One region of the Streptomyces sp. NPDC038200 genome, then DNA from elsewhere that is predicted to be linked to it. Evidence: riboswitches for the same ligand, from Rfam matches in the RefSeq annotation. Region 1 holds a riboswitch; the other holds the start of a gene.
The links. Region 1 has a riboswitch for ZMP and ZTP ahead of ACZ7KF_RS25255 (glycine hydroxymethyltransferase). Riboswitches for the same ligand answer to the same signal wherever they lie in the genome.
Positions count from the first base shown of each region.

Region 2: it holds a riboswitch for ZMP and ZTP, as region 1 does, so the genes downstream of both, ACZ7KF_RS06380 (bifunctional 5,10-methylenetetrahydrofolate dehydrogenase/5,10-methenyltetrahydrofolate cyclohydrolase) here and ACZ7KF_RS25255 (glycine hydroxymethyltransferase) in region 1, are expected to answer to the same signal.

Region 1 is NZ_JBVJYH010000013.1:71,634-82,617, forward strand. Features, by position in the region: gene ACZ7KF_RS25240 (decaprenylphospho-beta-D-erythro-pentofuranosid-2-ulose 2-reductase) at 1-173, shown strand, start outside; gene ACZ7KF_RS25245 (2'-5' RNA ligase family protein) at 228-809, opposite strand; gene trpS (tryptophan--tRNA ligase) at 959-1,984, opposite strand; gene ACZ7KF_RS25255 (glycine hydroxymethyltransferase) at 2,117-3,571, opposite strand; ZMP/ZTP riboswitch at 3,605-3,693, opposite strand; gene rocD (ornithine--oxo-acid transaminase) at 3,778-5,022, shown strand; gene ACZ7KF_RS25265 (nuclear transport factor 2 family protein) at 5,023-5,484, opposite strand; gene ACZ7KF_RS25270 (TetR/AcrR family transcriptional regulator) at 5,571-6,146, shown strand; gene ACZ7KF_RS25275 (glutathionylspermidine synthase family protein) at 6,232-7,416, opposite strand; gene ACZ7KF_RS25280 (hypothetical protein) at 7,430-7,843, opposite strand; gene ACZ7KF_RS25285 (DMT family protein) at 7,962-8,822, shown strand; gene pdxR (MocR-like pyridoxine biosynthesis transcription factor PdxR) at 8,896-10,296, opposite strand; gene ACZ7KF_RS25295 (carboxymuconolactone decarboxylase family protein) at 10,343-10,843, shown strand; gene ACZ7KF_RS25300 (carboxymuconolactone decarboxylase family protein) at 10,840-10,984, shown strand, end outside.
Region 2 is NZ_JBVJYH010000002.1:301,035-312,018, forward strand. Features, by position in the region: gene ACZ7KF_RS06375 (CU044_5270 family protein) at 1-466, shown strand, start outside; gene ACZ7KF_RS06380 (bifunctional 5,10-methylenetetrahydrofolate dehydrogenase/5,10-methenyltetrahydrofolate cyclohydrolase) at 631-1,479, opposite strand; ZMP/ZTP riboswitch at 1,506-1,586, opposite strand; gene ACZ7KF_RS06385 (nuclear transport factor 2 family protein) at 1,996-2,361, opposite strand; gene ACZ7KF_RS06390 (hypothetical protein) at 2,532-2,837, shown strand; gene ACZ7KF_RS06395 (S-(hydroxymethyl)mycothiol dehydrogenase) at 2,999-4,084, shown strand; gene ACZ7KF_RS06400 (MBL fold metallo-hydrolase) at 4,084-4,713, shown strand; gene ACZ7KF_RS06405 (SDR family oxidoreductase) at 4,919-5,833, shown strand; gene ACZ7KF_RS06410 (SDR family NAD(P)-dependent oxidoreductase) at 5,887-6,678, shown strand; gene ACZ7KF_RS06415 (pyridoxal phosphate-dependent decarboxylase family protein) at 6,692-8,080, opposite strand; gene ACZ7KF_RS06420 (aminotransferase-like domain-containing protein) at 8,157-9,545, shown strand; gene ACZ7KF_RS06425 (L,D-transpeptidase) at 9,699-10,394, shown strand; gene ACZ7KF_RS06430 (Gfo/Idh/MocA family protein) at 10,410-10,984, opposite strand, start outside.

The sequences.
Region 1 (10,984 bases):
CGGCCGGACGGCATCGGCCGCCGCTCGCCACCACGCCGGAGGCGGTCGCCACGGCGATCGAGCTGGGACTGCGCCGGCGCTCGGAGACGGTCTGGGTGCCGGGCGCGCTGCGGCTGCTGATGGCGGCGCTGCGGCACACCCCACGGCCGCTGTTTCGGCGGCTGCCGGTCTAGCCGCCCCCGAAGGGGCGCGGGGCCCGGCCGGCGGGCGGCTGCGCCCCGCGGCGCCTATCCGCGCAGCGCTCCGCGCTCGACGTCGGGCTGGCCGGGCTGGGGCGGTACGACGGAGCCCCCGAAGGTGTACTCGCGCAGCTTGCGCCACACGCCGTCGGCACCCTGCTCGTACAGCGCGAAGCCGGTGCACGGCCATTGGGCGTCGTAGCCCGCCAGTTCCTCGAAGGCGCGGTCCATCGCCGCCTCGTCGATGCCGTGCGCGACGGTGACGTGCGGGTGATAGGGGAACTGCAGCTCGCGCGCCACCGGCCCGGAGGCGTCCCGGATCCGCTGCTGCAACCGGGCGCACGCCTCGGCGCCCTGGACGACACGCACGTACACCACCGGCGACAGGGGCCGGAAGGTGCCGGTCCCGGACAGCCGCATCGGGAACGGCCGGCCGGCCGCGGCGACCCCGCTGAGGTGCGCCTCGATCGCCGGCAGGTCGGCCGCGTCCACCTCGGTCGGCGGCAGCAGCGTGACGTGCGTGGGGATACCGTGAGCCGCGGCGTCGCCGAAGCCCGCGCGCAGCTCCTGGAGCAGGCTGCCGTGGGGCTCCGGGACCGCGATCGACACGCCGATCGTTACGGTCCCCACGTGGTCTCCTGTCGTCGCGTCTGTTGTCGTCTCGGCCGTCTCGTCCCGGCCGTCGGATATCGACTGTACGGCCACGGATGTCCTGTGGGCAGGCGCAGCGGAAGTGATGTGCAGCGCTCTGCCCGCGGCCACCCGTGCGGTCGTACGCCTCAGTGCTTGGCCGGGAGGAAGCCCACGCGGTCGTACGCCTGCGCGAGGGTCTCGGCGGCGACGGCGCGCGCCTTCTCCGCGCCCTTGGCGAGGATCGAGTCCAGCGTCTCGGCGTCGTCCAGGTACTGCTGGGTGCGCTCGCGGAACGGCGTCACGAACTCGACCATGACGTCGGCGAGGTCGGTCTTGAGCGCGCCGTACATCTTGCCCTCGTAGTCCTGCTCCAGCTCGGCGATCGACCTGCCGGTGAGCGTGGAGTAGATGGTGAGGAGGTTCGAGACGCCGGGCTTGTTCTCCGCGTCGTAGCGGATCACCGTGTCCGTGTCGGTGACGGCGCTCTTGACCTTCTTGGCCGTGGTCTTCGGCTCGTCGAGGAGGTTGATGAGCCCCTTCGGCGTGGACGCCGACTTGCTCATCTTGATCGACGGCTCCTGGAGGTCGTAGATCTTCGCGGTCTCCCGGAGGATGTACGGCTTCGGGACCGTGAAGGTCTGGCCGAACCGGCCGTTGAACCGCTCGGCGAGGTCGCGGGTCAGCTCGATGTGCTGGCGCTGGTCCTCACCGACGGGCACCTCGTGGGCCTGGTACAGCAGGATGTCGGCGACCTGCAGGATCGGGTACGTGAACAGGCCGACGGAGGCCCGGTCGGCGCCCTGCTTGGCGGACTTGTCCTTGAACTGGGTCATCCGGCTGGCCTCGCCGAAGCCGGTGAGGCAGTTCATGACCCAGGCCAGCTGGGCGTGCTCGGGGACATGGCTCTGCACGAAGAGGGTGCAGCGGTCCGGGTCGAGGCCGGCGGCCAGCAGCTGCGCGGCGGCGAGCCGGGTGTTGGCCCGCAGCTCCTTCGGGTCCTGCGGGATCGTGATCGCGTGCAGGTCGACGACCATGTAGAACGCGTCGTGGGACTCCTGCAGGGCCACCCACTGGCGGACGGCGCCGAGGTAGTTGCCGAGGTGGAACGAGCCGGCGGTGGGCTGGATGCCGGAGAGCACGCGGGGTCGGTCAGCGGAAGCCATGTTCCCCATTCTCGCAGAGGCTGAGGGTGGCATCGGCCCCTGATGCGGGGGACGGTGCGGCGCGCGCCGGGACCGCGGACCGGTCGTGGCCGGTCCGCGGTCCGCCGCGCTCCCGAGGGGCGGCCGCCCCTCGGGGGACGATCAGCCCAGGTCGATTTCCGGGTACAGCGGGAAGCCCGCGACGAGGTCCGTCGCCCGCTGGGCGATCTCCTGCGCGACCTTCTCGTCCAGGACGTGGGCCGCCTTGGAGGGGGCGCCCGACTTGGTGGTGCCCGCCTCGGTGGTGGTCAGGACGCGGTCGATGAGGCCGGCCACCTCGTCCATCTCGGCGGTCCCCAGGCCACGGGTGGTCAGGGCCGGGGTGCCGACGCGGATGCCGGAGGTGTACCAGGCGCCGTTCGGGTCCGCCGGGATGGCGTTGCGGTTGGTGACGATGCCGGAGTCCAGCAGGGCCGCCTCGGCCTGGCGGCCGGTGAGGCCGTAGGAGCCGGCGACGTCGATCAGGTTGAGATGGTTGTCCGTGCCGCCGGTGACCAGGGTGGCGCCACGGCGCATCAGACCCTCGGCCAGCGCGCGGGAGTTGTCGACGACGCGCTGGGCGTAGTCCTGGAAGGCGGGCTGCCGGGCCTCGGCCAGGGCGACGGCCTTGGCGGCCATGACGTGCGGGAGCGGGCCGCCGAGGACCATCGGGCAGCCGCGGTCCACCTGGTCCTTGAGGGAGTCGTCGCACAGGACCATGCCGCCGCGCGGTCCGCGCAGCGACTTGTGGGTGGTCGTCGTGACGATCTGGGCGTGCGGGACCGGGTCGAAGTCGCCGGTGAGGACCTTGCCCGCGACCAGGCCGGCGAAGTGCGCCATGTCGACCATGAGGGTGGCGCCGACCTCGTCGGCGATCTCGCGCATGATGCGGAAGTTCACCAGGCGGGGGTACGCGGAGTAGCCGGCGACGATGATCAGCGGCTTGAAGTCGCGGGCCTGGGCACGCAGGGCCTCGTAGTCGATGAGGCCGGTGGCCGGGTCGGTGCCGTAGGAGCGCTGGTCGAACATCTTGCCCGAGATGTTCGGACGGAAGCCGTGGGTGAGGTGGCCGCCGGCGTCCAGGGACATGCCGAGCATGCGCTGGTTGCCGAAGGCCTGGCGCAGCTCGGCCCAGTCGGCCTCGGTCAGGTCGTTGACCTGGCGGACGCCGGCCTTCTCCAGGAAGGGCGCCTCGACGCGGTCGGCGAGGACGGCCCAGAAGGCGACGAGGTTGGCGTCGATGCCGGAGTGCGGCTGGACGTAGGCGTGGCGGGCGCCGAAGAGTTCGCGGGCGTGCTCGGCGGCGAGGGCCTCGACGGTGTCGACGTTGCGGCAGCCGGCGTAGAAGCGGCGGCCGATCGTGCCCTCGGCGTACTTGTCGCTGAACCAGTTGCCCATGGCGAGGAGGGTCGCCGGGGAGGCGTAGTTCTCGGAGGCGATCAGCTTGAGCATCTCGCGCTGGTCGGCGACCTCCTGGCCGATGGCGTCGGCGACGCGCGGCTCGACGGCGCGGACCACGTCGAGCGCGGCGCGGAAGGCCGTGGACTCGGTGGAGAGGGGGGCGGAATTCTCGGGCATCGGGGACCTCCGGACGGTGTGCGTGCAGCGTTCACGTTCGGCCCAGGCGCACGGCACTCTTCCCGCTCGGGCCGCTCCCTGATGGTCCGTCCCATCCCAGCGCGCCAGTCACGGCCCGCTCGTCAGCCTACCGGGCGCGTCGGACGGCGCCCACGCGGTGGTGGCCCGCATGTCGGTCGCGATCCTCGTCCCGCGTGCGCGCGAGGATGGGAAGGGGGTCACCGTCGTATCCGGGAGAGGCCGTGACCACTGCAGAAGACCTCATCGCCGCCGCCGACGCGCACTGCGCGCCGACCTATCACCCGCTGCCGGTGGTGATCGCCACCGGTGAGGGGGCGTGGCTGACGGATGTGGCGGGGCGCAGGTATCTGGATCTGCTGGCCGGCTACTCGGCACTGAACTTCGGGCACGGCAACCCGCGGCTGGTCGGGGCGGCCAAGCGGCAGCTGGACCGGGTGACGCTGACCTCCCGCGCCCTCCACCACGACCTGTTCGCGGCCTTCTGCACCGAGCTGGCGGAGCTGTGCGGGATGGAGATGGTGCTGCCCACGAACACGGGCGCGGAGGCGGTGGAGAGCGCGCTGAAGACCGCCCGGAAGTGGGGGTACCGGGTGAAGGGGGTCCCCGGGGAGATGGCGAAGGTCGTCGTGGCGGGCGGCAACTTCCACGGCCGTACGACGACGGTGATCAGCTTCTCCACGGATCCGGAGGCGCGGGCGGACTTCGGGCCGTACACGCCCGGTTTCGAGATCGTGCCGTACGGCGATCTGACCGCGATGCGGGCGGCGCTCACGGAGAACACGGTCGCCGTGCTGCTGGAGCCGATCCAGGGCGAGTCCGGGGTGATCGTGCCGCCGGCCGGCTATCTGGCGGGGGTGCGGGAGCTGACGCGCGAGCGGAACGTCCTCTTCGTCGCCGACGAGATCCAGTCGGGGCTCGGGCGGACCGGACGGACCTTCGCCTGCGAGCACGAGGGCGTGGTGCCGGACATGTACGTGCTGGGCAAGGCGCTGGGCGGCGGGATCCTGCCGGTGTCGGCGGTGGTGTCGAGCGCGGCGGTGCTCGGGGTGTTCCGGCCGGGCGAGCACGGGTCGACGTTCGGCGGGAATCCGCTGGCCTGCGCGGTGGCACTGGAGGTGATCGCGATGCTGCGCACCGGCGAGCACCAGGAGCGGGCGGCGCGGCTGGGCGAGCGGCTGCACGGGCTGCTGGGCGAGCTGCGCGGCGCGGGCCGGGTCACGGCGGTGCGGGGGCGCGGGCTGTGGGCCGGGGTGGACGTCCCGCGGGCGGCGGGCAGCGCCCGGGAGGTCTCCGAGCGGCTGCTGGCCCGTGGGGTCCTGGTGAAGGACACCCACGGGTCGACCGTCCGGATCGCGCCCCCGCTGGTGATCGGCGACGAGGAACTGGAGTGGGGGGTGGAGCAGCTGCGGGAGGTGCTGTCCGGGGGCTGATCAGTGCAGCGGGATGTCGGTGCCGTGCTGGTCGACGGGCCGGGGGCCGAAGATGCGCCGGTCGGCCTCGTCGATGGGCACGTCGTTGATGCTCGCCTCCCGGCGGAGCATCAGGCCGTGCTCGTCGAACTCCCACAGTTCATTGCCGTAGGAGCGCCACCACCGGCCGTCGGCGTCGTGGCACTCGTACTGGAAGCGGACGGCGATCCGGTTCTCGTGGAAGCTCCAGAGGCTCTTGCGCAGCGCGTAGTCGAGTTCGCGCTCCCACTTCGCGGTCAGGAAGGCGACGATCTCGTCGCGGCCGGTGACGAACCGGTCGCGGTTGCGCCAGACGGAGTCCGGTGTGTAGGCCAGGGCGACCCGGTGGGGGTCGCGGGTGTTCCAGGCGTCCTCGGCCGCCTGCACCTTCCGGCGGGCGGTTTCGAGGGTGAACGGCGGGCGGGGCGGGCGGTCTTCGGGCACGACGGCCTCCTCAAGTTGAGAACGAGCGTTCTCCATTGCTGCGACTACGATAGAGAACGACCGTTCTCAGCGTCAAGGAGACCCCCATGCCCGCCCCGATCACCGAGGAACAGAACCGACGGGACCGCGAGTCCCTGCTGGACGCGGCGGAGACGCTGTTCTACGCGCACGGCATCCAGGCGGTCGGGATGGACCGGGTCCGCGAGGCGTCCGGGCTGCCCCTGAAGCGGATCTACCGGTTCTTCGCGACCAAGGAGGACCTCGTGGTCGCCATGCTCCGGCGGCGCGACCGGCGCTGGCGCGCGAGCCTGACCGCGCACGTGGAGAGGGTCACCGACCCGCGCGAGCGGGTCCTCGCGGTCTTCGACTGGCTCGCCGGGTGGTTCGCGGAGCCCGGCTTCCGCGGCTGCGCCTGGATCAACGCCCACGGCGAACTCGGCTCGTCCTCCGAGCCGGTCCTGGCCGAGGTCCGGTCCCACAAGCGGGCCTTCCACGACCAGCTCACCGCGTGGGTGTCGGCCACCGGCACACCGGTCGCCGAACCGGTGTTCCTGCTCGCCGAAGGCGCCATGGTCACCGCGGGCATCAACGGCGACCCGGCCCCGGCGGGACAGGCACGGGCGGCGGTGGAGGTGCTGCTCGGGAGTGGCGAGGCGCGCTGAGCCGGGCCCACGCGCCACGGCGGCTCGGCGTACCCCTCGGCACGGGCGCGGGGCCGGGCGCGGGGCCGGCGGACTCCCGGTGGCCCTAGAGGATCACATGCGGCAGGAAGCGGGCGTACTCGTCCGTGATCAGGCCCGTGGACTCGCGGATGCCCAGGCCCGCCGGTTCGTCGCGGACGACCCAGGCGCCGAGGACGACGTGGTTGCCGTCGAAGGCGGGCAGCGGGGCCAGTTGCTGGTAGCAGCAGGGCTCCTCGCGCAGGACGGGCGGCGCGCCCGGCTCGTGCACGGTGACGCCCTCGCCCTCGCGGCCGAGCAGGGGCTTGGCGACGTAGCCGGCCGACTCCGCGAGCTCGCGCGGGCCGTCCAGGTAGGCGGGCAGGAGGTTGGGGTGGCCGGGGTACAGCTCCCAGAGGACCGCCAGCAGCGCCTTGTTGCTGAGCAGCATCTTCCAGGCGGGCTCGATCCACAGGGTGCTGCCGGTGCCGCCGCCGTTGTCCAGGGTGTCCAGGACGTGCCCGCCGAAGGCGTCGGTGGTGAGCCACTCCCAGGGGTACAGCTTGAAGATGCCGCGGATGAAACGGAGCTGGTTGTCGACGAAGCGGCCGGAGAGGGTGTCCCAGCCGATCTCCTCCATGGCGAGCCAGCCGGTGGCGAGGCCGGCCTGCTCGGCGGTCTCCTTCAGATAGGCCACCGTCATCAGGTCCTCGCCGAGTTCGTCGGCGGCGGAGTGCGCGAAGTGCAGCGGACTGCCGGGAGGCAGCAGGGCGGCCTGGGACCGCCACGCCTCGACCAGGCGTTCGTGCAGGGAGTTCCACTGGTCGGCGCCGGGGAAACGATCCTCCATCCAGAACCACTGCGGGGACGCGGCCTCCACCAGCGAGGTGGGGGTGTCGGCGTTGTACTCCAGCATCTTCGCCGGCCCCGTGCCGTCGTAGCGGAGGTCGAAACGGCCGTACACGGAGGGGAGTTCGGCACGGCGGCGCCAGGACTCGGCGACCGCGGCGGCCACCCGCGGGTCGGTGATGCCGAGGTCGGCGAACCGGTCCTCGGCCACGATGTGGCCGGCCGCCGCGAGGCACATGCGGTGCAGCTCCTCGACGGTCTCCTCCAGCGCCTCCACCTCGTCCAGGGAGAAGACGTAGCAGGCGCTCTCGTCCCAGTAGGGGCGCAGGGAGCCGTCGGGGTGGCGGGTGAGCGGGTAGACGAGCCCCTGCTCCTCGACGGTCTGCTGCCAGCCGGGGCGGGGGGTGACGGTACGGCGTTCCATGGGTGTCCTCCGGTCAGCCGCCGGAGCTGCCCTTGCCGCCGCCGAAGCCGCCGCGGTGGACCCCGCTGTGGCTTCCGCCGTTGTCGTCGTCGTAGGAGGAGCCGCCCGAGCCGCCGCCGGGCTTGGTGAAGGAACCGCCGTCGACCCAGCCGTCCTCCTCCTCGCCCTCGTAGTACCAGGCGGCGTCGGTCTTCTTCTTGACGGTCTTCTTCTTGCCGGTCTTCGTGACGCCCGTCCGCACCGACGCGGTGGAGGTCTTGCAGTCCTTGTCGGAGACGACCTTGTAGCCCTTGGTGAGGTCGTAGCTGTCGCGGTCGACGCAGCGCTTGTCCGGTTCGGACGAGCAGGCGGTGAGCGCGGCGGCCAGCAGGCCCATGCCGCCGAGGACGACCGTGCCGGAACGGAGCTGTCGGCGTGTGTCCGCCATGGTGGTGTCTCCCCCGTCGGATGTGATGTTCGGCGGTCAGCCTAGAGACCGGTGTGGATCTCCGCCCGGCGACCCCCGCGATCTCCCGCTCCCCTAGAGTCGCTTCGTGCTTTTTGGAATGGTGTGCGCCCTCGGCGCCGCGGTCTGCTTCGGTACGGCGACGGTCCTTCAGGCGGTGGCCGCACGGGCCGCGGGTGCCGAGGAGGGGCCCGGCGGGGACGCGGCGCTGCTGCTGCGCGCGCTGCGGCAGTGGCGCTACCTCGCCGGTCTGGCGCTGGACGGGCTGGGCTTCCTGCTGCAGATCGCGGCGCTGCGGTCCGTGCCGATCTACGCGGTGGGCGCGGCGCTCGCGGCGAGCCTCGCGGTGACGGCCGTGGTGGCGGCGCGGCTGCTGCGGGTCCGGCTGAGCGGCCTGGAGTGGGGCGCCGTGGGGGTGGTGTGCGCCGGGCTGGGCATGCTGGGGCTGGCCTCGGGCGCCGAGGGCGACCGCAGCGGGCCGGACTGGCTGAGGTACGCGATGGTGGCCGCGGCGGTGGGCGTGCTGCTGCTCGGCGCGGTCGGCGGGCGCCTGTCCGGCCGGGCCCGGGCGCTGCTGCTGGGGCTCGGCGCCGGCCTGGGGTTCGGGGTGGTGGAGGTGGCGGTACGGCTGATCGACTCGCTGCGGCCGGCGGATCTGCTGGCCAACCCGGCGACGTACGCCCTGCTGCTGGGCGGCGGCGCCGCGTTCCTGCTGCTCACCTCGGCCCTCCAGCGGGGCTCGGTGACGACGGCCACGGCCGGCCTGGTGATCGGCGAGACCCTGGGCCCGGCGGCCGTGGGCGTCGTCTGGCTGGGCGACCGGACACGCGAGGGCGTGGAGTGGCTGGCGGCCCTGGGGTTCGCGGTGGCGGTGGCGGGAGCGCTGGCGCTGGCGCGGTTCGGGGAGGCGCCGGCCGACGAGACGCCGGCGGTCGAGGCACCGGTGGTCGAGGAGGGGTGACGGCCCGCCCGGTGCGCCGAGGTCGGTGCGCCGGTGCCGAGGCGCGCACCGGGGCAGACGTGCCGAGCCGTCGTCAGGGCAGCACCCGGCACAGCGCCTCGAGCGCTCCCGCCCAGGCGCTGTCCGGCGGTGTGCCGTAGCCGACGACCAGGGCGTCCAGGGGTTCGGTGACGGCCTGCGGGTGCCGGTGGTAGGCCAGGCCGTGCAGGGCCAGGCCCTGCCAGGCGGCGGCCTGGACCACCGACTGCTCCGTGCCGGGCGGCAGCCGCAGCATCGCGTGCAGTCCGGCGGCGATTCCGGTGACCCGGACCCCGGGCGCGCGTTCGGTCACGGCGGCGGCGAGGGCGTCACGGCGGCGCCGGTAGCGCAGCCGGGCGGAGCGGACATGCCGGTCGTACGCCCCGGAGGTGAGGAACTCCGCCAGCGTCAGCTGCTCCAGCGCCCCGACGGTGTCGATACGGCCCTTGGCGGCGGCCACCTCCGCCACCAGCGGCTGCGGCAGCACCATCCAGCCCAGCCGCAGCCCGGGGGCGAGGGACTTGCTGGCGGTGCCCAGGTAGACGACGTGGTCGGGGTCCAGGCCCTGCAGCGCGCCGATCGGCTGGCGGTCGTAGCGGAACTCGCCGTCGTAGTCGTCCTCCAGGACCAGTCCGCCGGTGCGCCGCGCCCAGTCGACGACGGTGGCCCGCCGGTCGGGGTGCAGGGGGGTGCCCATGGGGAACTGGTGGGCGGGCGTCAGCAGCACCGCGCCCGCCTCGCCCAACGCACCGGGGTCGGTGCCGAGTCCGTCGTAGGGCAGGGCGGGCGTGGCGCAGCCCGCGGCCCGCAGCAGCGCCCAGTGGACGTCCAGCCCGTACGACTCCACCGCCACCGTCCGCACCCCGCGGGCCCGCAGCACCCGGCCGAGGATGCCCAGGGCGTGCGAGAAGCCCGCGGTGATCACGACCCTGTCCGGATCGGCGCGGACGCCCCGGGCGCGGGCGAGGTAGCCGGCGAGGGCGGTGCGCAGTTCGGGGCGGCCCCGCGGGTCGCCGTAGCCGAGGGCGTCGAAGGGGGCCGTGGCCAGGGCGCGGCGGGCGGCCTTGAGCCATTCGGTGCGCGGGAAGGCCGTGAGGTCGGGGGTGCCAGGGACGAGGTCGTAGGCCGGACGGGCGGGGGTGCGGCGGGGTGCCGGGGCGGTGCCGGCGGGCGGCGGGGTGCCGGTGGGCGCGCCGGTCGCCACCCGGGTGCCGGAGCCCTGCCGGGCGGTGAGCCAGCCCTCCGCCACCAGGTCGGCGTAGGCCTCGGCGACGGTGTTGCGGGCGATGCCGAGATCGCCGGCGAGGGAGCGCGAGGACGGCAGCCGGGTGCCGGGGGCGAGTCGGCCGGAGCGGACCGCGTCGCGCAGGGCGTCGGTCAGGCCCCGGCGCAGGCCGCTGGAGCCGCTCGGTTCGAGGTGCAGGTCGACGCCCAAAGTGGCCCAGGAACTCGCCATGGAAATGGACCATACTCCTGGGCTGCCTCGCTCCTAGGGTCGAGGCATGAGCACTGCACAGGAAACCGTCGCATACGCCGCCGAGGAAGCCCCGCGCCTGCACTGGGCCGAGCACGCCCCCGAGGTCTACAAGGCGATGATCCGCCTGGACACCGCCGCCCGGCGGGGGCTGGACCCGAAGCTGTACGAGCTGGTGAAGATCCGCGCCTCGCAGATCAACCACTGCGCGTTCTGCCTCGACATGCACAGCAAGGACGCCCTCGCGGCCGGCGAGAGCGTCGAGCGGATCGTGCAGCTCAGCGCGTGGCAGGAGTCCCGGCACTTCTACACCGGCAAGGAGCTGGCGGCGATCGAGCTGACCGAGGCGATCACCGTGCTGACGGAGGGCTTCGTCCCGGACGAGGTGTACCAGCGGGCCGCCGAGCACTTCGAGGAGGCCGAGCTGGCCCAGCTGATCGCCGCGATCACGGTGATCAACGCCTGGAACCGGTTCGGGGTGACGACCCGGATGACGCCGGGCCACTACCAGCCGGGGCAGCACAAGTGAGGCGTACCCCGCTGCTGGACCCGCAGGTCGGGCGGGCGATGTCCGCGCTGAGCGCGGCGGCGAAGAAGGGGTTCGGCGATCCGGTCCTGGCCGAGCTGGTCATGATCCGCGCCTCGCAGATCAACCACTGCGCGTTCTGCC
Region 2 (10,984 bases), on a different contig from region 1:
CGAGCACCCCCGCCTGGTCGCGGACGGTCACGTGATCAGCCGGCAGACGTATCCGCCGAGCTGGAGCGACGCCCCGCCCGAGGCGCCGCCGCCGCACGACGCCGCACGGCTGCGCGCCTATCTGCGGGAGGCCGCGTACCTGCACACCGAGATGACCGCCGGTGAACTCCTCGACGCCGTCGACACCCTGCTCGACCACTGGACCCTCGGTGCCCGGGAGACCGCCGCGCTCGCCCGGGTCCTGGCCGACACACCCGGCCTGCGCCCGGTCGGCCGGGTGACGGACCGGCTCGGGCGCACCGGCCAGGCCTATGTGCACTACGATCCGCGCGGCGCCCGGCGCATGCTGATCATGGACCCGTCCACCGGGGCCGTGCTGGGGCTGGAGCTGACCGCCACCAAGGCCGAACCCGAGTTCGGCCTCAGAGCCGGGGACGTGATGCAGTACGCCGCGTGGATGCGCTGAGCCGCTGGGGTCTTTCGTTTGGATCAGGCCGGATCAGGGAGCGGGGTCTGGTGCCGTGCATCGCAAGGCGGAGGAGGGCGCCATGGCGGAGCCATGGCACCGACGACAACGCGGCGAGGCGCGGTGCCAGGGCCCGCGAGCCCGGCATGATCCAACGAAAGACCCTAGGCCCCGAGCTGCCGGGCGGCCGCCCGCACCGTCTGCTCCAGCAGCGTGGCGATCGTCATCGGACCGACACCGCCCGGCACCGGGGTGATCAGCGAGGCCCGCTCCACGGCCGAGTCGAAGTCGACGTCGCCGACGTTCCCCGGGTTGTAGCCCGCGTCGATCACGACCGCGCCCGGCTTGATGTCCTGCCCGCGGATGAGCCGCGGCCGGCCGACCGCGGCCACGACGATGTCGGCCTCGCGGACCGCGGCCGACAGGTCCCGGGTGCGCGAGTGGCAGTACGTCACGGTCGCGTCCCGGGCCAGCAGCAGCATGCCCGCCGGCTTGCCGAGGATCGCGCTGCGGCCCACCACCACGGCCCGCTTCCCGGCCGGGTCGACGCCGTACTCGTCCAGCAGCCGCACGATGCCGCCCGGGGTGCAGGAGACGAAGCCCGGCAGCCCGAAACTCATCGTGGCGAACGAGGCGAAGGTGACTCCGTCCACGTCCTTCTCCGGCGCGATCGCCTCGAACGCGGCACGCTCGTCGATGTGGTCCCCCATCGGGTGCTGCAGCAGAATCCCGTGCACCCCCGGGTCGGCGGACAACTCCCGCAATGTGCCGACGAGTTCGTCGGTCGTGGTGGTGGCGGGCAGTGCGACGCGCCGGGACTCGATGCCGGCCTTGCGGCTGCGGTTCTGCTTCATCCGGACGTACGTCACGGAGGCCGGGTCCTCGCCGACCAGCACGGTCGCGAGACACGGCGCGGTGCCGGTGCGCTCGGTGAGGCCGGCGGCCTGCCGCGCGGTCTCCTCGACGATGCGGCGGGCGAGCGCGGTGCCGTCCATCAGACGGGCCTGGGTCATGCTGCACACTCCTGAGCTGGATCGACTCTCCTCGCCCAGGCGCGCGGCACTCACCACGGACCGCTCCCCGGTGGTACTCCACCTCAGCGCCAGTCACGGCCCGCGTACAGCGTAACCGAGGGGGTGTACGACCTTCCCGACCCCCCTCAGCGCCCCCACCCCTCACTCGTCCCGGCCCCACCCCTCACGGGTCCCGCCCCCCTTCACCGGTGCCGACCCGCCCCCTCACCGGTCCCGCCCCCGCGCCTCACCGTTCCCTCCCGGCCCCTCACCGGTGCCTCGTCCACCGGCCGCGCACGGCCCGCGGCGGCGCCGGACGCGGGCGCGGACGTACCGCGCGCACCACCGACCGCAGCAGCGCGGCGGAGACCGGAAGCCGCGCCGCGGACAGCGGTGCCGTGCGCCGCCGGCGCGCCCGGACCCACGCGGCCCGCGCCGAGAAGGTCCAGGTCAGCCGAGAGGTGACCTGGACCCGCGCGATTCTCCTTCCGGGGCCTGCCACACCCGGGCCGATGCCTACTCGTCCCACGCCTGGACGATGAGCTGATCGGTGATCTTGCCGTCCCGCAGCGTGACCATCGACTCGGCGAGGACCCGGGTGCCGTCCTCGTACTCGCACGACTCGCTGTACGCGGCGTGGTCACCCTGGACGACGCACACGTCCAGCTTGTGCGTCATGTCGCGGCTGTAGACGTCGTCCAGCAACTCGGCGATCTGGCCGCGGCCGTGCAGGACCGTGGGGTGACTCGGCTGGTTGTTGCGGTCGACGATGCGGATCTGCGCGTCGTCCGCGTAGAGCGACAACAGGTTGTTGCCGGTGTTGCCCTCGATGGCCCGGCGCAGTGTCTCGGTGTCGAAAGCGGACCCCGTCGCGCTACCCATGGTGACCTCCTTCAGGCGTCCGCGGCCCGTCCAGGAGCGGGCCGCACGGACCCCTCTCCGAGACTCCTCCGCCCCGGCGGCCTCGGCAAGCGCAGCCACCCCACTCCGCCTCCCGGGTGAGCGGGGCCCGCCGCCCGTGTCCGGCCGGTGCCCGCGGCCGTTGCCGAGACATGATCTCAACACGACGTATCGTCGCCGCCCTCGGTCTGGCCGCCGGGGTCACCGGTCTTGCCGCGCCGCTGGCGAACGCGGCCGAGGCGAGCGCCCCGGACACCGGCCGGATCAGCCCCATGGCCGCGGTCGACTCGCTCACCGTCAGCGACATCCCGGCGCAGTACAGGGGCCAGGTCCCGACCGTCTCCGAGCAGACGCGCGCCCTCGACCAGGTGCACGGGCTGAACCGCCTGAACGAGCTGTGGCAGGTGGCCGGCCCGGTCGCGCCCGTGCTGGGCCTGGTGCCCGCCGTCGAGGCCTGACCCGCCCCGCGGCACCCGAGGGCCGTCCCGGCGGGGCGGCCCTCAGCACGGTGCGACGGGGCCGCGGACCGCCACCGGCGAACGGCGCCCGGTCCGGCAGCGCCATCCCCCGGCTCGCGCGTAGGGTCGGCGGCGAAGGCAAACGAAGAAGGGACCAGACCATGGCGCAGGAAGTACGCGGCGTGATCGCACCGGGCAAGGACGAGCCCGTACGGATCGAGACGATCGTGGTGCCGGACCCGGGGCCCGGCGAAGCCGTCGTACGCGTCCAGGCGTGCGGGGTCTGTCACACCGATCTGCACTACAAACAGGGCGGCATCTCGGACGACTTCCCCTTCCTGCTCGGCCACGAGGCGGCGGGCGTGGTGGAGTCGGTCGGCGCGGGTGTCACCGACGTCGCCCCCGGCGACTTCGTCATCCTCAACTGGCGTGCCGTGTGCGGGCAGTGCCGGGCCTGCCTGCGCGGCCGGCCCTGGTACTGCTTCGACACCCACAACGCCCGGCAGAAGATGACGCTCACCGACGGCACGGAACTCTCCCCGGCCCTGGGCATCGGCGCCTTCGCCGAGAAGACGCTCGTGGCGGCCGGGCAGTGCACCAAGGTCGACCCGGCCGTCTCGCCGGCGGTCGCGGGTCTGCTCGGCTGCGGGGTGATGGCCGGCATCGGCGCCGCGATCAACACCGGCAACGTCGGCCGCGGCGACTCGGTCGCCGTCATCGGCTGCGGCGGCGTCGGCGACGCGGCCGTGGCGGGGTCGAACCTCGCCGGCGCGGCGAAGATCATCGCCGTGGACATCGACGACCGCAAGCTGGCCAAGGCCCGCACCCTGGGCGCCACCCACACGGTCAACTCCAAGGAGACCGACCCGGTCGAGGCGATCCGCGAGCTGACCGGCGGCTTCGGCGCCGACGTCGTCATCGAGGCCGTCGGCCGACCGGAGACCTACCGGCAGGCCTTCTACGCCCGCGACCTCGCCGGCACCGTCGTCCTCGTCGGCGTGCCCACGCCCGAGATGAAGCTCGAACTGCCCCTGCTGGACGTCTTCGGCCGCGGCGGCGCCCTGAAGTCGAGCTGGTACGGCGACTGCCTGCCCTCCCGTGACTTCCCCCTGCTGATCGACCTCCACCTCCAGGGCCGTCTGCCGCTCGACGCGTTCGTCACCGAGACGATCCGACTCGACGAGGTGGAGAAGGCGTTCGAGCGGATGCACCACGGCGACGTGCTGCGTTCGGTGGTGGTGCTGTGATGACCGTGCGCATCGAACGACTCGTCACCTCCGGGCAGTTCACCCTCGACGGCGGCACCTGGGACGTGGAGAACAACGTGTGGATCGTCGGCGACGAGCGGGAGGTGATCGTCATCGACGCCGCCCACGACGCCGAGGCCATCGCCCGCGCCGTCGACGACCGGCGCCTCATCGCCATCGTCTGCACCCACGCCCACAACGACCACGTCAACGCGGCTCCGGCACTCGCCGACCGCACCGGCGCCCCCATCTGGCTGCACGCCGACGACCTGCCGCTGTGGAAGCAGACCCACCCCCACCGCGACCCCGACCGGCATCTTCTCGACGGCCAGGTCATCGAGGCGGCCGGCACCGACCTCACCGTCCTGCACACCCCGGGCCACGCCCCGGGCGCCGTCTGCCTGTACGACCGCGGCCTGGGCACCGTCTTCACCGGCGACACCCTCTTCCAGGGCGGTCCGGGCGCCACCGGGCGCTCCTGGTCCCACTTCCCGACCATCATCGACTCCATCCGCGACCGGCTCCTCACCCTCCCGCCGGAGACCAAGGTCCTCACCGGTCACGGCGACGCCACCACCATCGGCGCCGAGGCACCGCACCTTCAGGAGTGGATCGCCCGAGGCCACTGACGCCCCCCCGGCACGACCCGACCGCGGCGCCGAACCCCGTCGGCGCCGCGCCCGGCCGGGACGCACAGCGGGCCACGGAGCCCGTGACCCGTGACTCCGCGCGTGCCCGGAGTCACGGCACCCGCCACAAAAGCCGACAGAAGATGTCCGCTTTCCCGGTGACAGTGGAGGACGTCGACAGCCGCACCACACGGGGAGCGAGAACATGCCAGGACCGCTGGAAGGCAAGGTGGCGCTGGTCGCCGGGGCGACCCGGGGCGCCGGCCGGGGCATCGCCGTGGAACTCGGCGCGGCCGGCGCCACCGTCTACGTCACCGGCCGCACCACCCGCGCCCGCCGCTCGGAGTACGACCGCCCCGAGACCATCGAGGACACCGCCGACCTGGTCACCGCGGCCGGCGGGCGGGGCGTCGCGGTACCCGTCGACCACCTGGACCGCTCCGCCGTACGGGACCTGGTGGACCGCATCGCCGGCGAACGGGGCCGGCTCGACGTCCTCGTCAACGACATCTGGGGCGGCGAGAAACTCTTCGAGTGGGACACCCCGGTGTGGGAGCACGACCTCGACAACGGGCTCCGGCTGCTGCGCCTGTCGGTCGAGACCCACGCCGTCACCAGCCACTACGCCCTGCCGCTCCTGCTCCGCCGGCCCGGTGGCCTGGTCGTCGAGGTCACCGACGGCACCGCCGAGTACAACCGCGGCACCTACCGCGTGAACCTCTTCTACGACCTCGCCAAGGCGTCCGTCCTGCGCATGGCCTTCGCCCTCGGCCACGAACTCCGCCCGCGCGGCGCGACGGCCGTGGCGATCACCCCCGGCTGGATGCGCTCGGAGATCATGCTCGACGCGTACGGCGTCCGCGAGGACGACTGGCGCGACGCCCTGGAGCGGGAACCGCACTTCGCGATCTCCGAGACCCCGCGCTACACCGGCCGGGCCGTGGCCGCCCTGGCCGCCGACCCCGAGGTGGCCCGGTTCAACGGACAGTCCCTCTCCAGCGGCGGCCTCGCCCAGGAGTACGGCTACACCGACCTCGACGGCAGCCGGCCCGACGCCTGGCGGTACCTGACCGAGGTGCAGGACCCCGGCAAGCCGGCCGACGTCACGGGATACCGCTGAAAACCGGATGCCGAACCGGTGAAAGGGCGCCCGCGGAGCCGTACCGTCGGCCCATGACCGATCCCCAACGCTTCGCAGGACACGGAGTACTCGTCACCGGCGGCGCCCGCGGCATCGGCGCCGCCGTCGCCCGGCGGCTCGCCGAGGAAGGCGCCCGGGTCCTGGTGACCGACCGGGACCTGCCCGAGGCCGAGCGGACCGCCTCCGCGCTGCGCCGACACGGCCTCACCGCCGAGGCGTTCGGCTGCGACGTGGCCGACCGCGCCGCCGTCGAGGCGGCCGTGGACCGTGCCGTGGCCGCGTTCGGCTCGCTCGACGTGCTGGTCAACTGCGCCGCCCACTGCAGCCCGGACGTCCCGCTCTTCGAGGAGGACCCCGACGAGGCATGGGCACGCGACCTCGACGTCACCCTCACCGGAGCCCACCGCTGCTGCCGCGCCGCCCTGCCGCACCTGGCCGCCTCCGGACGCGGAGCGATCGTCGGCATCGGTTCCGTCAACGGCCTGCAGGACTTCGGCAACCACGCCTACAGCGCCGCCAAGGCCGGCCTCGGCTCGCTCACCCGGACCCTCGCCGGGCACGCGGCGGCCCGGGGCGTCCGGGTCAACCTCGTGGTGCCGGGCACGGTCCGCACCTCGGCCTGGGAAGGACGCGACGACGACCTCGAAGCCGTCCGCGCCCTGTACCCCCTCGGCCGGGTCGGCGAGCCGGAGGACATCGCCGCCGCGGTCGCCTTCCTCGCCTCCCGCGACGCCGCCTGGATCACCGGCACCACCCTGGTCGTCGACGGCGGCCTCACCGCCGTCAACACCGGCTTCCACGCCGCCGTACGGCGCTCCTCCTGACCTCTTCCGACCGTCAGGCCGAGGCCGCCGCCAGCACCCGGAGCACCCGCTCGGTGTCGGCCTCGGTGGTCCGCCAGTTGCTGAACGCCGCACGCAGCCCCGGCACCCCGCCGTACACGGTCGGCGTCACATACGCCTCCCCGGACGCGGCGACCGCCCGGGCCAGTGCCGCCACCCGCTCCTGCGAGGGGTCCGCGGCGAGGGTGAAGCAGACGACGTTGAGCCGGACCGGAGCCAGCAGGCGCAGACCCGGCAGCGCGTCGACGCCCGCGCCGAGCCGGCGGGCCAGCGCCACACAGCGCTCCACGATCTCCCGGTGCCCGGCCCGCCCGTACGCCACCAGCGAGAACCACGCCGGCAGGGCCCGCAGCCGACGCGAGTTCTCCGGGGTCAGATGCAGGAAGTCGGGCTCGCCCCCGGGCAGGCCCAGATAGGGCGAGGCGTTGTGGAACACGGCCACCTGCAGATCGCGGCGCCGGGTGAACTGGACGGCCGCGTCATAGGGGACGTTGAGCCACTTGTGCAGGTCCACGCAGACCGAGTCGGCGGCGTCCAGGCCGTCGACCAGCCCGGCGTGCTCCGGGGAGAGGGCGGCGAAGGCGCCGAACGCCGCGTCCACGTGCAGCCAGAAGTCGTACCGCTCCTTCAGCGCCGCGATCGCCCGCAGATCGTCGAAGTCGACGGTGTTCACGGTGCCCGCGTTCGCGACGACGATCACCGGCCGGCCCCCGGCCCCGGCCAGCGCCGCTTCCAGCGCGGCCACGTCGACGGCCTCCCGGCCGCCGGGCAGCAGCGGCACTGGGCGCAGCCGGTCCCGGCCGAGGCCCAGCACCGACATCGCCTTGGCGATGCTGGAGTGCGGGCTGCCGGAGAGCACGTCCAGCGGGCCCAGCGCGGCGGCACCCGCCCGGGAGACGTCCACGCCCAGCCGCTCGCCCGCCCATTCCCGGCCGATCGCCAGTCCGACCGTGTTGGACATGGTGGCGCCCGTCACGAACGCACCACTGTGCGCCTCGCTCAGCCCGAACAGCTCGCGCAGCCACGCCACCGTCTCCCGCTCCAGCTCCTGCGCCCAGGAACCGCCCGCCCCGGACAGGTTCTGGTCGAACGCGGACGTCAGCCAGTCCCCGGCGACGGCCGCGGGCGTCGCACCGCCGGTGACGAAGCCGAGATAACGCGGCCCGGCGGAGCCGGAGAAGCCCGGCGCCCACCGCTCGGCGAACCGGGCGAGCGCGCCGTCACCGCCCGCACCCGCACCCGGCAGCGGAGCCCGCTGCGGCATCGGGCCGGGGGCGGCGACCGGCCGTTCGGCCAGCCCCGCCGCCTCCCGGACGGCGAGATCGCGGGCGGCCTGGAGCAGTTCGGGGAGCCGGGAGAGATCGTCGGCGAGACCACGGTGCATGTGCCGCAGCGTAGACCCGGACGGCTGCCCGGCACCTGGTCCACTTCACGACGACTGGACCAGTGAAACTGGACCGGTGGACACTGGATTCGTCGCCGCGCTCGGCGACTGGCGCTCCCGCCCGGGACCCCTCGCCCGCACCCTGGCCGCGGCCGTACGGGACGCCGTGGTCGACGGCCGGGTCCCGGCCGGCACCCCGCTGCCCTCGGAACGGGAACTGGCCCGCCTCCTGAGCCTGAGCCGCGGCACCGTGGTCGCCGCGCTCAGCCTGCTGCGCGCCGACGGCTGGCTGCACACCCGGCACGGCAGCGGCAGCGTCGTACGCCTGCCCGCCCGTCTCACCGAGCGCACCACCCCCTGGTCCCTCGACCGGGGCGGCGCCCCCGACGCCGGCCTGGACCTCACCCTCGCGGTGACCGCCGCACCCCACGACGCCTACCTGGCCGCCCTGGCCCGCGCCGCCGAGCGCTGCGCACCCCTCCTCGTGGACTCCGGCATCGCCTCGGCCGGCCTGCCCCGGCTCCGCGAACTGCTGGCGGACCGTTACACCCGGGCCGGCCTCGCCACCCGTCCCGAGCAGATCCTGGTCACCGCCGGCGCGCAGGCCGCCCTCACCTTGCTCCTGGACCACCTGCACACCGACCGCAGGGCACCCGTCGTGGTGGAGAACCCCGCCTACCCCGGCGCCCTGGCCGTGCTGCGCGCCCGCCGGGCCCGCCTGCTGCCGGTCCCCGTGTCGGCCCGGGACGGCTGGGACTTCGCACACCTCACGGCCGCCGTGCACCGGCACCGCCCCCGACTCGCCTACCTGGTCCCCGACTTCCACAACCCCACCGGCGCCCACATGACCGAGGCCGCCCGCCGACGGCTCGCCGCGCTCGCCGACCACCACGCACTGACCGTCCTCGCCGACGAGACCATGCGCGACCTGGACCTCCGCACCCCGCCCGGCGGCGAACCCCACCTCGCCGGAGCCCGGATCGTCCAACTCGGCTCCGTGAGCAAGACCCTGTGGTCCGGTCTGCGGGTCGGCTGGATCCGGGCCACCGCGGACCTCGTACGGCAGTTGTGCACCCGCCCGCTCCAGGCCCTGCTCGCGCCGCCGCCCCTGGAACAGCTCATCACCGCCGAACTCCTCGGCGCACCGCTCCCCGGCCTGCTCGCCGACCGGCGCGCCCGGCTGCGCGCCCAGCGCGACCACCTGGCCGCACTGCTCGCCGGCACCGGCTGGACCTTCACCGTGCCGCCGGGCGGCCTGACCCTGTGGCTGCACCTGGGCGACGGCGGCCCGCACGCCTCCGACCTCGCGGCGCGGGCCGCCGCACGCGGCCTCGCGGTCACTCCCGGCCCCCGCTTCAGCGCCGACCGCACCACTCTCACCCGCCACCTCCGCCTGCCGTTCACGGCGACACCGGAGGCCCTGACCCGGGCGGTGGAGCTGCTGAGGGCGTGCTGTACGGTCTGAACTTCACCGTTTCGTCACAGCCTGACCGGAAACACAACCATGCCCTCCCCTGCGGGGTCTAGTAGTCCGAGACCGCGGGAATCGCGCTGGGAGGACCCGGAGAGGACCGGGCGAGGAACCAGCGATCCGGAGCAGGGAAGGGGAGAGGCCACCATGGGGGGCATACGCAGGCGAGGCGTCGTCGCGCTGGGAGTCACGGGACTGGTGGCGCCGCTCGCGCTCGCCTTCACCGCGGCACCGGCTCAGGCCGCGAGCTGCACCACGACGACGGGGCCGTACCAGAAGCAGGTGGAGAAGTTCCTGGGCCGGCCTGTCGACGGCAAGCAGTCCGCCGCCGACTGCAAGGCGATCCAGGCGTTCCAGACGAAGCACGGCATCACACCCCACATCGGCTACGCCGGTTCCGTGACATGGGGCGTGATGGACCTGATGAACAAGCAGAAGGCCGTGGGCGACAAGCCGAACAAGGACGGCAAGTGCCCGGTGAACAAGGGCCGGATCGCCTGCGTGAACCTCACGCTCCAGCTCAGCTGGATCCAGGACGGCAGCCGCCTCGTCCACGGTCCGGTGCCGGTGCGCACCGGACGTGACGGCTACGAGACCCGCACCGGCCTGAAGAAGATCTACTGGCGGGACATCGACCACGTCTCGAACATCTACGACGTGCCCATGCCCTACAGCCAGTTCTTCGACGGCGGCCAGGCCTTCCACTCGGTGGGCCTGAGCATGTGGAACCCGCCGGGCTCGCACGGCTGCGTCAACATGCCCCCGAAGGACGCCAAGAAGTACTGGTCGCTGCTGAAGAACGGCGACGACGTCTTCGTCTACGGCCGCAAGCCCGGCACCTGAGCCGCCGCGCTCCCGCTACGCCTCGGGGGCGTCCCCGAAGTCCGGGATCGCCAGCCGCACCCCGCCCTGCCGTGCCGACTCGTGCGCGACGACGCCCGGCAGGGTGTAGCGGGCGGCCACCCACGCGTTCACCGGAGGCAGCGTGCGCGTGGCCACGGCGGTGACGAAGTCGTCGGCCAGGAAGTGGTGGCTGCCCTCGTGCCCGTTGTGCAGGTGGTCGAACTCCCGCGGCAGCCGCGACCGGTCGTGCACCGGCGCCGAGCCGGAGGTGAAGGCCGCCCGCAGCTCCGGCGCGACATGCGCCAGCGAGGGATCGTCGGGCGCCGGTGTCCGCCTCGGCTCCAGCAACTCGCTGATGTCCTTGACCCCGTCCTTGTCCTGCCACAACGCCACCGTCGCCAGCTGCTCCATGCTGGCCTCCGTGCCGAAGAACCTGAACCGGGACTCGCGGATGTGCGAGGGGTAGCCGACCCGCCGGAACTCGTTCGTACGGAACGATCCGCCGCCCGCCACCTCGAACAGCGCGGTCGCGTTGGACACGTCGTTGTCGAACTGGCTGACCGAGCGGTCGAAAACGCCGTCACCGCGCT